Regions from separate parts of the Thioalkalivibrio sp. ALR17-21 genome, predicted to be linked through region 2. Evidence: predicted binding sites of a transcription regulator. Region 2 holds the regulator's gene; the other holds the start of a gene.
The links. Region 2 encodes FliA, which starts transcription of late flagellar genes. Its sites were predicted from a motif close to GCTAAAGTTNNNNNNNNNNCNGCCGATA; they were not measured.
Positions count from the first base shown of each region.

Region 1: the regulator FliA is predicted to act here: its motif matches at 2,841-2,868, upstream of G020_RS0104660 (methyl-accepting chemotaxis protein).

Region 1 covers NZ_ATUL01000006.1:64,286-71,706, forward strand. The annotation lists gene G020_RS0104650 (NAD(P)/FAD-dependent oxidoreductase) at 1-322, opposite strand, end outside; gene G020_RS0104655 (hypothetical protein) at 535-1,059, shown strand; gene G020_RS0104660 (methyl-accepting chemotaxis protein) at 1,161-2,780, opposite strand; tRNA gene G020_RS0104665 (tRNA-Cys) at 2,955-3,028, opposite strand; tRNA gene G020_RS0104670 (tRNA-Gly) at 3,107-3,182, opposite strand; gene pgsA (CDP-diacylglycerol--glycerol-3-phosphate 3-phosphatidyltransferase) at 3,248-3,799, opposite strand; gene uvrC (excinuclease ABC subunit UvrC) at 3,806-5,632, opposite strand; gene G020_RS0104685 (uracil-DNA glycosylase) at 5,640-6,305, opposite strand; gene G020_RS0104690 (CYTH domain-containing protein) at 6,298-6,774, opposite strand; gene G020_RS0104695 (beta-ketoacyl-ACP synthase III) at 6,788-7,421, opposite strand, start outside.
Region 2 covers NZ_ATUL01000007.1:56,092-63,512, forward strand. The annotation lists gene G020_RS0105420 (chemotaxis response regulator protein-glutamate methylesterase) at 1-233, opposite strand, end outside; gene G020_RS0105425 (chemotaxis protein CheA) at 236-2,509, opposite strand; gene G020_RS0105430 (protein phosphatase CheZ) at 2,582-3,364, opposite strand; gene G020_RS0105435 (chemotaxis response regulator CheY) at 3,400-3,780, opposite strand; gene G020_RS0105440 (RNA polymerase sigma factor FliA) at 3,820-4,581, opposite strand; gene G020_RS0105445 (MinD/ParA family protein) at 4,578-5,402, opposite strand; gene flhF (flagellar biosynthesis protein FlhF) at 5,386-6,792, opposite strand; gene flhA (flagellar biosynthesis protein FlhA) at 6,848-7,421, opposite strand, start outside.

The DNA.
Region 1 (7,421 bases), on a different contig from region 2:
CGCAGAACAGCTGACCGAGCTTCTTTTCGTGATACGGGATCCCGTGCGCCGCCACCAGGGCCACAAAATCCCGGGGCGTGTAACGCGCCAGGGCCGATTTCACGAAATGCGGATTCGCGGACAGGAAGTTGTCCGGCCCGCATTCCATGTTGGTGAAGTTGCAGCGGCCGCCCCCGGACATCAGGATCTTCTTGCCGGCCCGGTCCGCGTGATCCAGAAGGACCACGCGGCGCCCGCGCGCTCCCGCCACCGCCGCGCACATCATGCCCGCGGCCCCGGCCCCGATCACCGCAACATCGAAGATTTCCGTCGATTCGTTCATTGGCGGGGATTCTACCCGAACAGGCCGCGCGGGCGGATCCATGCCGCCGGACAGGCACCAACTTGCCGGCATGGAACCCGTTCCCTGTACTATACTTGTATCCGGAAAGGCCTCGGGGGGCTTGCAAGCTGGTTTCGTGCGTCTCTCCCGCACCTTTCCGGGCATACCCCCTGCGTGGCCCTGCCGACAGCGAACCTGAACAGGAGCGACCCATGATCAACGGGATCGGACCCAATCCGGCCGCCATGGCCAGCCAGACCGCCGCCATGAACGCCAACCAGAATCCGGCCCAGAATCGTGCCGAGGGGGCTCAGCAGCCCGGATCGGCCCAGGCCCCGCAGGCCAGCTCCGGAGCACAACCGGCCCAGCCGGGTCAGGCCACGTCCGTCGGCGCCAGCCAGGGCGCCACCGCCCCGTCGCCCCAGGCGGCCGACACCCCCTCGGCCGCGCGCGGCATCGAGCAGGCCAGCGGCACCCAGGAAGCAAACGCCACGGGCGGGGCCACGGCCGCCGGTGCCATCAACGGGCCGGAGGGCGGTAACGCCGTCAGCGCCACCGACGAGGCGAGCAGCGTCGACGGGGCCGGCAACAACGGTGACGACCGATCCGTCCAGCTGGCCGCCCGCGAAGAGGAACAGGTGGCCGAAGACAATCTGGCCGCTACCCTGATGCCCGACGGCACCATGGACAACCGTGGCATCAACACCGCGGGCTCCACCCTCGACATCCAGGTCTGACACCGCGGCTGCCCGCCGACCGGCCCGGCGGGCAGCGCACGGTCTCGACCGACCGGACCTGCCGCGACCCCCACCTGCACCATTCCGGCGGACGGCCACCCTTACACGCGGAAGCGCTGGGTCATCTCCTGCAGTTCGCGCGCCAGGCGCATCAGTTCCGCTGCCGAATCACTGGCCTGGCTCGCCCCCTCGGCGTTCTGCTCGGCCTCTTCGGTCACCGTCGCCACATTGCGGTTGATGGTCTCCGCGACCTGGCTCTGCTCCTCGGCCGCGCTGGCGATCTGGTCAATCATCTCGGTGATCGACTGCACCGCCTCGCGGATATCATCCAGCGCCGAACCCGCCTCGCCGGCCTGATCCACGGTCGCGCGTGCCCGCTCCTCGCCGGCCTGCATCACCTCCACCGCGTTGCGCGTGCCCCCCTGCAGGGTCTCGACCGTGCGCCGGATCTCCTCGGTGGATTCATGCGTACGCGACGCGAGGGCCCGCACTTCGTCGGCCACCACCGCGAAGCCACGTCCCGCCTCTCCGGCACGTGCGGCCTCGATCGCGGCGTTCAGCGCCAGCAGATTGGTCTGTTCGGCAATCTCCTGGATCACCTGCAGGACCTTGCCGATGCTCTCCGAGTCCTGCTCGACCCGCTGGATTGCCTCCGCGGCACGATGCACTTCCGAGGCCAGCTGCTCGATCCCGGTTACGGTCCGCTGCACCACCTCCTGGCCACTGCGCGAAGATTCCAGAGAGCGGTGTGCCGCCTCGGTCGCCGATTGCGAGTTACGGGCCACATCCTGGGCCGTGGCGGTCATCTCGTTCATCGAGGTCGCCACCTGCTCGATCTCCCGACGCTGACGATCCCCGCCTTCGCGCGTGCGATCGGACACGTTCGAGACCTCTTCCGCGGCCGAAGTCAGCTGCCCGCTGGAACCGACCACCGCACCGATCAGGGAGCGGAACTGTTCCATCACGTCGTTGAACGCGCTGGCCGCGCGCCCGACCTCGTCATCGCCGTGCACGTCCAGCCGCCGGGTCAGATCGCCCCCGCCCCCGGCGATGTCACGCAGCCCTTCCGTCATCTCGGCGAGGGGGCGCGTAACGAAACGGCGGATGAACAGAAAGATCGCACCCAGCAGCGGCAGGCTGACCAGGATCGCGAAGCCGAACAGCTGGATCCCGAAATTCGTCGCCCCCTCGTGCACCTCGGTCATGTCGAGACGCATGGACGTGGCCCCGAGAACCTCGCCTTCCTCCGCGACCCCGTGACAGGTCATGCAGTTGCGCCCCAGGTAGTCGCGCTCATTGCGGATCGGCATGACCACGCGGAGCTCGTCCGTCTCGCGGTCCACGCTGACGAACGATTCGCCACCGGCGAGGACCTCGCGCTCGATTTCATCACGGGGGGCGCTTTCTTCCGTCCCCTCACCCCACTGTTCGATCACGCCGTCGCCGCGCACGGCACGGAGATCCCGCACATTGCCCATTTCCTGGATCTGTTCCATGAACTCGTGACGCTGGTCCATGGTGCCGGTGATCATCAGGGTCGTCAGTCCGGCCCAGGTCATCTCGTGCAGGCTGCCGGCAAAATGCCCGGCCTGCTCCTGTGCGGTGTCACGCTGCTCCAGCACCGCCCATCCGATCATGCCGGACCAGACGAAGACCAGGATCAGCCAGATGACGCCGAGCAGCCTCAGCCAGATGGGAAGATCGTACAGGCGACGCAGCATGCGGTTACCCCGAGGTCATGGATTGCGGGCGCCCGGACTCACCGGCGCCTCCATCCGGGTTTTCGGCCGTTCGGCCCCAACCTTGAATGGCCGAAGGGACCTGCGAAGACCCGGCAGGCACCCCGCAAACGAAAAGGCCCGCCGGCATAAAGCCGGCGGGCCTGCAATCGAAGATGGAGGCTGGGCCCGGAATCGAACCGAGGTACGCGGATTTGCAGTCCGCTGCATCACCACTCTGCCACCCAGCCGGGGCAAGGCTTGTTCGACGGTCATGGATGCCGCCGAAACAGAAAGCCCCGGCGGTGCCGGGGCTTCGGGAAATCGTTTGGAGCGGGAAACGAGATTCGAACTCGCGACCCCAACCTTGGCAAGGTTGTGCTCTACCAGCTGAGCTATTCCCGCCCGTCGACAGATGCGTATTCTACAGACAGCGCCGGCGTCGTCAACACCGGATACAAAAAATTCGTTCAGGCGTCCCGGGCCGCGGCCAGCATGTACTGCACCATGGACACCAGCGTCAGCACCGCCGCCAGGTACAGCAGCCATTCCCCGATCAGGAACAGCGACAACCCCGCCACCGGCTCGGCCCACAGCAGCAGGAAGATGGCCACCATCTGGGCGCTGGTCTTGAACTTGCCGATCCAGGACACGGCCACCTTCGCGCTCGTTCCGACCTCGGCCATCCATTCACGCAGCGCCGAGATCGCGATCTCGCGGCCGATGATCACGATCGCGGCCAGCGCCAGCCCCAGGCCGGGGTTGTGGTCCACCACCAGCACCAGCGCGGCGGCGACGATCAGCTTGTCCGCCACCGGGTCGAGAAAGGCACCGAAGCGGCTGGTCACCGACCAGCGCCGGGCCAGATAACCGTCCAGCCAGTCGGTCACCGCGGCCAGCGCAAAGATGATGGCCGCCACGATCCCCGCCACCGGCATCGGCAACGCATAGAAGGCCCCGATCATCAGCGGGATCATCACGATGCGCGACCAGGTCAGCCAGGTGGGGAGTCGTGGAAACATATCGGATCAGGCCTCGTGGAACTGGTCGTAGATCGCCTGCGCCAGGCGGCGATTGATGCCGGGCACCTTGGCCAGCTCGTCGACCCCCGCGCGGGAGACCCCGCGCAGCCCGCCAAAGTGCTTGAGCAATGCAGTGCGACGCTTGGGCCCCAGCCCGCGGACCGACTCCAGGGTGGACTCCTTGCGCGCCTTCGCCCGCCGCGCCCGATGACCGCTGATCGCGAAACGATGGGCCTCGTCACGGATCTGCTGAATCAGGTGCAGTGCACTCGAATGGGGCGGCAGTATAGAAGGCGCCTCCACCCCGCTCAACACCAGGGTTTCCATGCCGGGCCGGCGCTCTTCGCCCTTGGCCACCCCGACCACCCGGATGTGATCCAGCCCCAGATCGGCCAGCACGTTCAGCGCCTGGGTCACCTGTCCCTTGCCGCCGTCGATGAACAGGATGTCCGGTTCCCGGCCCTCGCCCTTTTTCAGCCGCGCGAAGCGACGGCTCAGCGCCTGGTGCATCGCGGCATAGTCATCGCCCGGCTCGATCCCTTCGATGTTGAAGCGCCGGTAATCGGATTTGATCGGCCCCTCCGGCCCGAACACCACACAGGACGCCACGGTGCCCTCGCCGCGGGTGTGCGAGATGTCGAAACATTCCATGCGCTGCGGCGGTGCCTCAAGTTCCAGCTCCGCGGTGAGCGCATCCAGGCGTGCGGTCTGCCCGGCCTGACTGGCCAGCCGGGTCTTCAGGGCCTGCTCGGCGTTGCGCTGCGCCATGTCGACCCAGCGGGCGCGTTCGCCCCGCAGCGACCAAGCAAGCCGCACGCGTGCCCCGCGGCGTTCGCCCAGCAGGGTCTCCAGGGCCTCGGCCCCTTCCGGCGCGTGCGACAGCAGCACCTGCGGCGGTGGCTCACGTTCGGCGTAGTACTGAGCGAGGACCGCAGCCATGATCTCGTCGTGGCCCGCCGCCTCGGGGACGTCCGGGAACAGTTCACTGTTGCCCAGATTCTGGCCATTGCGAACGAAGAACACCTCCACCGCAAAACTCCCGCCCGACTGCGCCAGGGCGATCACATCGGCATTGCCCTCGCCGCCGGCTACAAACTGCTGCTGCGAGATCTCGCGCAGCCGGCCGATCTGATCGCGCAGGCGCGCCGCCTTCTCGAACTCGAGTGCGGCCGAGGCGGACTCCATGCGTTCCATCAGATCACCGATCACCGCCTCGCTGTCACCCTCCAGGAAACGCACGCTGGCCTCGACGTCGCGGGCGTACTCCTCCGGTGAAATATAGTCCACGCAGGGGGCGGTACAGCGACCGATCTGGTACTGCAGACACGGCCGACTGCGATGCGCGAACACGCTGTCCTCGCACTGGCGCACCTGAAACAGCTTCTGCAGCAGTGCAAGGCTTTCGCGCACCGCCCCGGCCGACGGATAGGGCCCGAAATAGCGGACCCCCTTTTTCTTCGCCCCGCGATGAAACCCCAGACGCGGATATTCGTGTCCGGAAACAAAGATATAGGGGTAGCTCTTGTCATCGCGCAGCAGCACGTTGTAGCGCGGCCGGTGCTGCTTGATGAGATTGGCCTCCAGCAGCAGCGCTTCGGATTCGGTGTGCGTGACCGCGATGCGGATGTCCGCGATCTGCCGCACCATCGAACGGATGCGCGGACCGCGGTCATCCCCGCCGCGGAAATAACTGGTGACGCGGCTGCGGAGGTTGCGGGCCTTGCCCACATAGAGCACCTTCCCGTCCACGTCCAGCATCTGGTACACGCCGGGCGAACGGGTCAGGTTCTCGAGGAAGGGTTCGGGGTCGAATCCGGTCTCTGGCGCGCTCATGGCGCTTTCAGGATACCTGTTCACGGATGCGGGCGAACAGCCTCCGGAACATCGCCGGGGTCAGGCGCCCGGTCTGGGTGTTGTAGCGCGAGCAGTGATAGGAGTCCACCAGCACGGTGTCGTCATCCAGCCGGTGCTCCGCGGCGTGGGCAAACGGGTGTCGGGCGAGTGCCAGCCCGCGCGTGCGTAGCACCGCGTCGTGGGCGACCTTGCCCAGCGCCAGGATCACGCGCGGACGGACCCCGGCGATCTCCGCCGCCAGGTAGCCGTTGCATTCGCGGATCTCGGCGGTGGTCGGACGGTTCTGCGGCGGCAGACATTTCACCGCATTGGTGATGCGGCAGTCGTGCAGCATCAGACCGTCATCGGCCCGCTCGCTGTCGGGCGCGCTGGCAAAACCGTATTCGTGCAGGGTGGCGTACAGCAGGATGCCGGCATAATCGCCGGTGAACGGCCGCCCCGTCGCGTTGGCCCCGTGCATTCCGGGGGCGAGACCAACGATCAGCAGCCGTGCATCGACCGGTCCGAACGACGGTACCGGAGCCGCATGGTAGCGGGGGTGCTCCGCACGTACCTCGTCGAGGAACTGCGCGAGGCGGGAACAGCGCCGACAGTCGGGGGCAAACCCTCCGGACGGTTCCGGAGGCGGCGCCCCCTCCGCCGGGTTACTCACCCCGCTCCCACTCGCTGTAGGGGTGGCGCGCCAGTTCGGTGTTGTAATAGCGCGGATCGTGCGAGACCTCGTCGCCGAGCCATTCCGGACGCGGAAATTCGGCGTCCGCATCGTCGAGTTCCAGCTCGGCGACGATCAGCCCCGCATTCGCCCCGTGGAATTCGTCCACCTCGAACACCCAGCCGTGGTGATCGACCCAGTGCCGGGTCTTCTCCACCTGCGCTCCGGCAAGGGTATCCAGCATTGCGTGTGCTTCAGCTTCCGGAACCGGGTACTGGTATTCGTCGCGCTCCACGCCCAGGGTCGCGCTCTTGATGTTGAGGTTGGCGGCCCCCGACTCCACCCGCACCCGGATGGAGGCCCGCTCGTTGCCGCACAGGTAGCCCTGGCGCATGTAACAGGACCGGCGCGCCTGCTCGCGCCAGCCGTCCCCTGCCAGCAGGAACTTGCGTTCGATTTCGCGTCCCATGTCGGTGTTTCCCCTACATGCGGATCAGGGCCGAGCCCCAGGTGAAGCCGCCGCCGAAGGCCTCGGTCAGGATCAGGTCCCCGCGCTTGATGCGTCCGTCGCGTACCGCCGTGTCCAGCGCCAGCGGCACCGAGGCCGCCGAGGTGTTTCCGTGTCGATCCACGGTGACCACCACGTCATCCATGGACATGTTCAGCTTCTTCGCGGTGGCCTGGATGATGCGGATGTTGGCCTGATGCGGGACCAGCCAGTCCAGTTCCGACTTGTCGATCCCGTTGTGCTCCAGGGTTTCGTCGACGATCTGGTCCAGGGTATTGACCGCCACGCGGAACACCGCCCGGCCCTCCATGCGGATGAAGTCCAGATCGGGGTTGTCACCGGGCTGCGAGATGCCCCCCGGGACTTCCAGCAGGGACCGGTGCTGGCCGTCGGCATGCAGGTGGGTGGAGATGATGCCGGGATCAGTGGACCGCGAGAGCACCACCGCGCCGGCACCATCGCCCCACAGGATGCAGTTCGAGCGGTCGGTGTAATCGGTGATGCGCGACAGCGTCTCGGCCCCCACCACCAGCACGTGCCGTGGCCCACCATTGCGCATGAAACGGTCGGCGGTCGCCAGGGCGTACACGAAGCCGCTGCACACCGCC
Region 2 (7,421 bases):
ATCGGTCGCGGATGGTCCGCCATGATCTTGCGGACCGCCGTGATGCCGTCCATCACCGGCATCTCGATGTCCATGGTCACGACATCCGGGTCCAGTTCCTTCACGGCGTCGACCGCCTTCTGGCCATCCTCGGCCGTGCCCACGACCTCGATCCCGATATCCGCGTTCAGGATCTCCGCAATCCGGCGTCGGAAAAACCCGGAATCATCCACCACCAGAACCTTGACCGGCATCCTCAGCCCTCAGCTCGTCGGGCGGCCCGGCGCGCGCGCCCTCTGCCCGGTACCTGATTCACCAGCAGGGTGACCAGGTCCGAGACATCCAGAATGAGTGCAATGCCACCATCGCCGGTAATGGTAGCGCCCGCCAGGCCCTTGACCCCCTGAAGATTCTGGCCCAGAGGCTTGATGACAACTTCTTCCTGCCCCACCAGACCGTCGACCACCAGGCCGACCTTGCGGTCGGCCGCATGGACCACGACCACATGGGCGTTCTCGCGGGGTTCCGGTTCCACGCCGGGCTTCGCCCAGCGCGACAGATAATGGATCGGCAGGGTCTGGTTGCGCACCACAATGACTTCCTGCTCGTCCACGTAATGGGTCTGGGTGAGGTCCAGATCGAGGATCTCGGAGACCGCCGCCAGCGGGATCGCGAAACGGCGTTCGCCCAGGATCACCATCAGCGCCGGCAGGATCGCCAGGGTCAGCGGCAGCTTCACCCGCAACGTCGTGCCGACGCCGACCTCCGATTCGATCTCCACGGTGCCGTTGAGCTGGTTCAGGCTGGTCTTGACCACGTCCATGCCCACGCCCCGGCCGGAGACATCCGAGATCTCGGCCTTGGTCGAAAAGCCGGCCATGAAGATCACGTTGAAGGCCTCGCGGTCGGTCATGCGCTCGGCCATCGCGGGCTCCATCAGCTCCTTTTCCACCGCCTTGCGGCGTAGCGCATCCGGATCCATGCCACGTCCGTCGTCCTTGATGATCAGGGCGATATGGTCGCCCTCCTGGGCGGCCCCGAGGACCACCGTGCCGCGCCGCGGCTTGCCGGCTGCCTCGCGCTCGTCGGGCATCTCGATCCCGTGGTCCACCGCATTGCGCACCAGATGCACCATCGGGTCCGACAGGGCCTCGACCAGGTTCTTGTCGAGGTCGGTCTCCTCGCCAAAGATCTCCAGATCGATTTCCTTGCCCAGATTCCGGGAGAGATCGCGGATCACGCGAGGGAAACGGTTGAAGACCTTCTTCACCGGCTGCATGCGGGTCTTCATTACCGAGGCCTGGAGGTCGGAGGTCACCAGCGCCAGCGAACTGATCGCCTTGCCCAGTTCATCGTCCACGTGCTCGGAGCGCAGCATGCTCAGCCGGTTGCGCACCAGCACCAGCTCGCCCACAAGATTCATGATCTCGTCGAGGCGCTCGGTATCCACGCGCACCGAAGTCTCGCCCTGATTTCCGCCACCGCCCTGGCCGCCGCCCCCGGCACCCCCGCCGGAAGCACCGCCGCGCCCACCGCCGGACGTGGGCGCCGGACCGGAACTTTCCGCCTTCTGTTCCTTCCCGCCCGTGCCTCCGGGCGAGGCTGCCGCCGGCTCTGCGGCAGGCGCGGTGTCCGCGTGTTCGGTGCCGCCGGCCCCGGCGGCGGACGCCGAACCTTCCGGAACCGGTTCCGCAGCGGCGGACGGGCCCGGCTCGGCCGGTTCGGCCGGCGTGGTGGGTGGGCCGGCTCCTTTCGCCTGCAGTTCGTCGAGCAGGCTCTCGAACTCATCGTCGGTGATCTCGTCGTCGCCACCACCCGCGTCACCGCCATCCGTGGCCGCGACATCCGGGGCCGACTCCGCTGCCGTGCCCGGATCCACCGGTTTCGGTGGCTGGTCTCCGTGCAGGCTGTCCAGCAGGGCCTCGAACTCGTCGTCGGTGATCTCGTCCCCGGCACCCACGCGGACTTCGTCGTCGCCCGGCGCGTCATCCGCTGCCGGCGCCGGCTCGGCCGCTTCCTTCAGCGCCTCCTCCGGCCAGTCGTCGGCCGATCCCGGTGCTGCCTCCCCGGCCGGAGCCGCGTCCGGCGTTTCTTCCGCGACCGGGGCGGCTTCGTCCCCGCCGCCGGCGGCGGGGACCGTTTCGTTGCGCGCCATGCTTCGCAGGGTGTCGACCAGATCTTCGGGCGCCGGCGTCGGCTCCTGGCCGTCGCGCAGCTCGCCGAACATCACGTTGAGCGAGTCCAGGACCCGCAGCATCGTGTCCATCAGATGACCGTCCACCTGACGTTCGTGATTGCGCAACAGGTTGAAGACGTCTTCGGCGTTGTGGCAGACCGTCACCAGCGGGTCCAGCCCGAGAAAACCGGCCCCGCCCTTGATGGTATGGAAACTGCGGAAGACCGCATTCAGCAGATCGGTATCGTCCGGATGCTGTTCCAGGTCGATCAGCTGTTCGTTCAGGCCTTCCAGCAGCTCCCCCGCCTCGATCAGGAAGTCCTGGAGGATTTCGTCGTTGGGGTCGATGGCCATGCGGTCTCTCCGTTCCGGTGACTCGAATCGTCGGCAGATGGCTGCCGGTGCAAGGGGATCCCGGGACGGACCCTAGAACCCCAGGCTCGACAGCAGATCGTCCACCTCGTCCTGTCCTTGAACGACATCCGTGCCGGAATCTTGAGTGTGGGGCACCGCGGGTCCATGCCCGCGGCGGTCCTCCTCGCGTGCGGTTTCTTCCGCCTCCGGGGCCTGTTCGGCCGCCGCCCGGGCATCCTTCTCCAGGCGCCCGGAAGACAGGCGGATCAGCGAGACCAGGCTTTCCTCCAGGTCCGTGACCAGACGGATGACCCGCCGGATCACCTGCCCGGTGAGATCCTGGTAGCTCTGTGCCATCAGGACCTGCGACAGCAACCGGCGCAGTTCTTCGGTGTCCTTGCCGGTCTGTTCGAAAAACGCATCGAGTTCGCGCGCGAACTCGCGGAATTCCTCCACCGACAGTTCGCGGTTGCGGAACCGGGTCCATTTCTCGGTGAGTTCCGCGGCACGCCCGGCGAACGCCTCGGCAATCGGCAGGGACGATTCCACCGCATTCAGGGTTTCGTGCGTGGCCTGTTCGGTCTGGGTCACCACGTAACTCAGACGCTCGCGTGCATCCGGAATCTCGTCCTGCGCCAGCTCGACCAGACGCGAATCGCCCCGGAAGCTCTCCAGGGCCTCGTGCAGTTCGCGGGTCAGTTTGCCCAGTTCGTCGAACAGTTCGCGCTCGTAAGGCCGCGCGAGCTCCTGGATCAGGCGGCGCGAAGCCTCCTCGTCACCGCCTTCCAGAGCGCCCACCAGCTCCCGCGCCAGCGCGAGCCGGTCTTCCCCGGAGGCATTCTCTTGTTCGGTCATCGGGTCTCTCTTGCCGTGTCAGCCGGTCGCGGTATTCAGCCTTGAGCTTCAATACGTTCGAAGATCTTTTCGATCTTCTCCTTGAGCGTCTCGGCCGTGAAGGGCTTCACAATGTAACCGTTCACGCCGGCCTCTGCCGCCTCCACGATCTGATCGCGCTTGGCTTCGGCCGTGACCATCAGCACCGGCAACGATTTCAGCCGCTCGTCCTTGCGCACCTCGCGCAGGAGGTCGATGCCCGGCATGTTGGGCATGTTCCAGTCGGTGATCAGAAAATCGAAGTCGCCGTTCTGCAGCATCGGCAGGGCGGTGCTCCCGTCGTCGGCCTCCATGGTGTTGTTGAAGCCAAGATCCCGCAGGAGATTCTTGATGATGCGCCGCATCGTGGAGAAGTCGTCCACGATCAGGATTTTCATACCCTTGTCCACAGTTCGCTCCGGGAATGTGTTTGAACCTTAGAATATCTGCAGGGACTCGACGTCTTCGAGCCACGAGCCCAGACGCGCCCGCAGACGGTGCACCGCCTGGCTGCGGATCTGGCTGACGCGCGATTCGGTCACGTCCAGCACCGCACCGATCTCGCGCAGGTTGAGTTCTTCGGTGTAGTACAGGTTGAGCACCAGTCGTTCGCGCTCGGGCAGATCGCCCAGTGCGCCGGCCAGTTCCTCGCGGAACTCCCCGGCCTCGATGCGCCGCGACGGGGACTGCTCCTGCCCTTCCAGCACGCGATCCGCCTCGCCCTCCGGGCCGCCCACCTCGTCCAGCGCGAACAGATGGGCACCGGCATGATCATCCAGCATCTGGTAGTAGGTTTCCACCGGGACGCCCAGCTCCTCGGCGATCTCCGGAGCGCGAGCGGCGCGGCCCTCGCGGGCCTCCACCGTCTGCATCGCCTCGGAGATCCGCCGGCTGTTGCGGTGCACCGAGCGCGGCGTCCAGTCGCTGCGACGCAGCTCGTCGATCATCGCCCCGCGGATGCGGATCCCGGCGTAGGTGGCGAAGGTCGCCCCCTGGCCGCCTTCGAACTGCCGCGCGGCCTCGATCAGCCCCACCATGCCTGCCTGCACCAGGTCATCCACCTGCACCGAGGCCGGCAGCCGGGCCATCAGGTGATGGGCGATCCGATTCACCAGCTCGACGTGGTCCGCGACCAGCTGATCCGGTCCCCCGGTCCCCGCCCGGGCGTATCCCGAAAGTCTGTTCTTTGGCGTGTTCATGCGCTTTGCAGCATCCTCTCGACGAAGAATCCAACCCCCCCGCTGGCGCCGCGGGCCACCGGCCAGCCGTCGACCTTGCGCGCGAGCTCGAGGAACGCCCGTCCCGCCGGGCTGCCCGGGGACTGCTGCACCACCGGCGCCCGTTTCTGCACCGCCTGGCGCAGGGCATCATCCAGCGGAATCACGCCCACCAGATCCAGTATGACCTCCGGCAGATAGGTGGAACAAACCGCCTGCAGCTTCTGCATCACGCGTTCCGCCCCGGCACGGCCCTGCACCATGTTCGCGACCACGCGGAACCGGCTCACGCCATGATCCCGATGCAGGACCTTGATCAGCGCATAGGCGTCGGTCATCGATGCCGGCTCGTCGGTGACCACCACCAGGGTCTCCTGCACGGCCTGACAGAAACTGGTTACCGACTCCTGCAGCCCGGCGGCGGTGTCGACCACCAGCACGTCCAGCGGCCGCGTATACATGCTGAAGGCCTGGATCAGGCCGTGATGTTCCGGCCGGCTCAGGTTGGCCATGGTCGCGATCCCGGACGCGGAAGGCACCACGCGGATTCCCTCCGGGCCCTCGATGATCACGTCTTCCAGATCCTCGACGTCCCCGGTCACCAGGTCGTGCAGCGTCCGCTGCGGACGCAGGCCCAGCAGCACATCGACGTTCGCGAGCCCCAGGTCGGCATCGAACAGCATGACCTCGCGTCCCAGTCGGGCCAGTCCGACCGACAGGTTGACCGAGACATTGGTCTTGCCGACCCCGCCCTTGCCCGAGGCCACCGCGACGACCTTCAGGGGCTTAGTGTTGTGTGACATGATGTCCCTTCAGCACCGGTTGAATCATTTCGAGCGGCGCGGGCTCCTCGCCCGCGGCGGGTTCATCTTCGGATCGGGGCCGCCGGGCCTCGCGCTCCGAGGCCTCGCGCCGCCGCCAGGCCTGCATCGCCTCGTCGACCCAGGCGTCGGCCTCGCCGTGTTCGGGCTCTTCCTGCAGCGCCAGGCGCGTCAGGTGGCCAGTGTCCACGCGATGGAAATCCTCGGCGATACGCTGGCCGTCGCTCATGAACGCGACACCCAGCGGCTGGTCCAGCAGTACCGAAAGCACCTCCCCCAGCTGTTCCGCCTCGTCCAGCTTGGTCAGCACCAGGGCCGAGGGTTCCGTGGGGGCGAATGCCTCCAGCACCCGCCGCAGGGCCATGCCCTGGGTGGTGGCCGCGATCACCAGCCAGGTCTCCGCGCGCACGTCCGCAGGCATGTCCGTCAGCAGGGGTTCCCGCGGAGCGGTTCGGGGGGACTGCCCGGCGGTATCCACCAGGATCAGGTGCCCACTGCCCGCCGAACGACGCGCCATCTCGCGCAGCTCGGCCTCGGTTTCCACCACACGCACCGCGGTTCCCGCCATCTGGCCGAAGGCCTGCAACTGCCGCGTCGCGCCGATGCGCTGGGCGTCCATGGTGACCAGGGTGACCGAATCCGGCCCCATGCGGCGGATCTGGCGCAGTGCAATCCGCGCAATGGTGGTGGTCTTGCCGACCCCCGTCGGTCCCTCCAGCGCGAGCACCCCGCCCTCGTCGAGGATGGAGGCGCGCGCGGTCACGATGGCACCAGACAGGCGCGCCCGCAGGCGCTCCCATGCCTCCTCCGAGGTGTGATCGTCGAGGATGCTGCCGGCCAGGCTGCGCGCCAGCGGCTCGCGGAAGCCCAGATCCATCAGCCGCGCCTTGCATTCGGCCGCCAGTGGATGCCGTGCCGCCCAGCGGGCCTGCTCGTTCTCTTCGTACTGCCGCGTCAGCAGACTGCGCAGATCCCGCAGTTCCTGACGCATCGCGGACACCTCGGGGTCGGTGGGCCACTGCGGGGCCGGTCGCTGCCGGGACCCGGCACCCGACCCCCCGCCGGCGGAAGCCGCTGCGGGCTCCGGCGCGCGGGGGTGCTCACCGCGCGGGGCCGATTCATCGCGCACACCCTGTCGCGCTGATTCCCGGGCGGAGCGTGCCCCGCTACCGGCGTCGTCCTGCCGCGGGGCACCCCGGCCGTCACCCTCCGCCGTTCCGGCGGGCGCCTCGCCGCCATCGAGGGCCGCGACCACCTCCAGCCAGCCGTCGACCCGGCGGCTGGACAGGATCACGGCGTCCTCGCCCTGCTCCTCGCGGACCTGGCGCATCGCGTCGCGCATGTCCCGTGCCCGGTATCGTCTGACATTCATCGTTCGCTCTCCCGCCGATCGTTGACTGGTGCTTCAGGCCATGCCCGTTCGCACATCACGCCGACTTCTTGTCTGCTTCATCCTGTCCCACCGTGGCCACCACCCGGATCCGCCGGTTGTCCGGGATCTCGGTGAATGCGAGCACGGTCAGGTTGCGCACCGCGCCCCGCAGCCACCCGGCGATCCAGGAGCGGATTTCCGGGGCCACCACCAGCACCGCCGGCTGTCCCGCCGCCTCCTGGCGCTGGGCGGCCTCGCCCACCGATCGTTGCAGGCGTTCGGCCAGGCCCGGCTCCAGTCCGACGGTGTCGCCATTGCTGCCCTGCAGAGACTTATGCAAAAGCTGTTCCAACGAAGGGTCGAGGGCGATCAGGGGCAGCTCCTCCTCCGGTCCCACCAGGTCCTGGACGATGGAGCGCGACAGCGCGACCCGCACCGCGGCGGTCAAAGTGCCGGGATCCTGACTCTTGGCACCCTCCTCTGCCAGGGTTTCGGCGATCGTGCGCAGATCGCGGATGGAGACCTGCTCGGCCAGCAGGTTCTGCAGCACCTTCAGGATCACGCTCAGCGACAGCGTCTTCGGCACCAGGTTTTCCACCAGCTTGGGCGAACGCTGCGCCAGCTGGTCC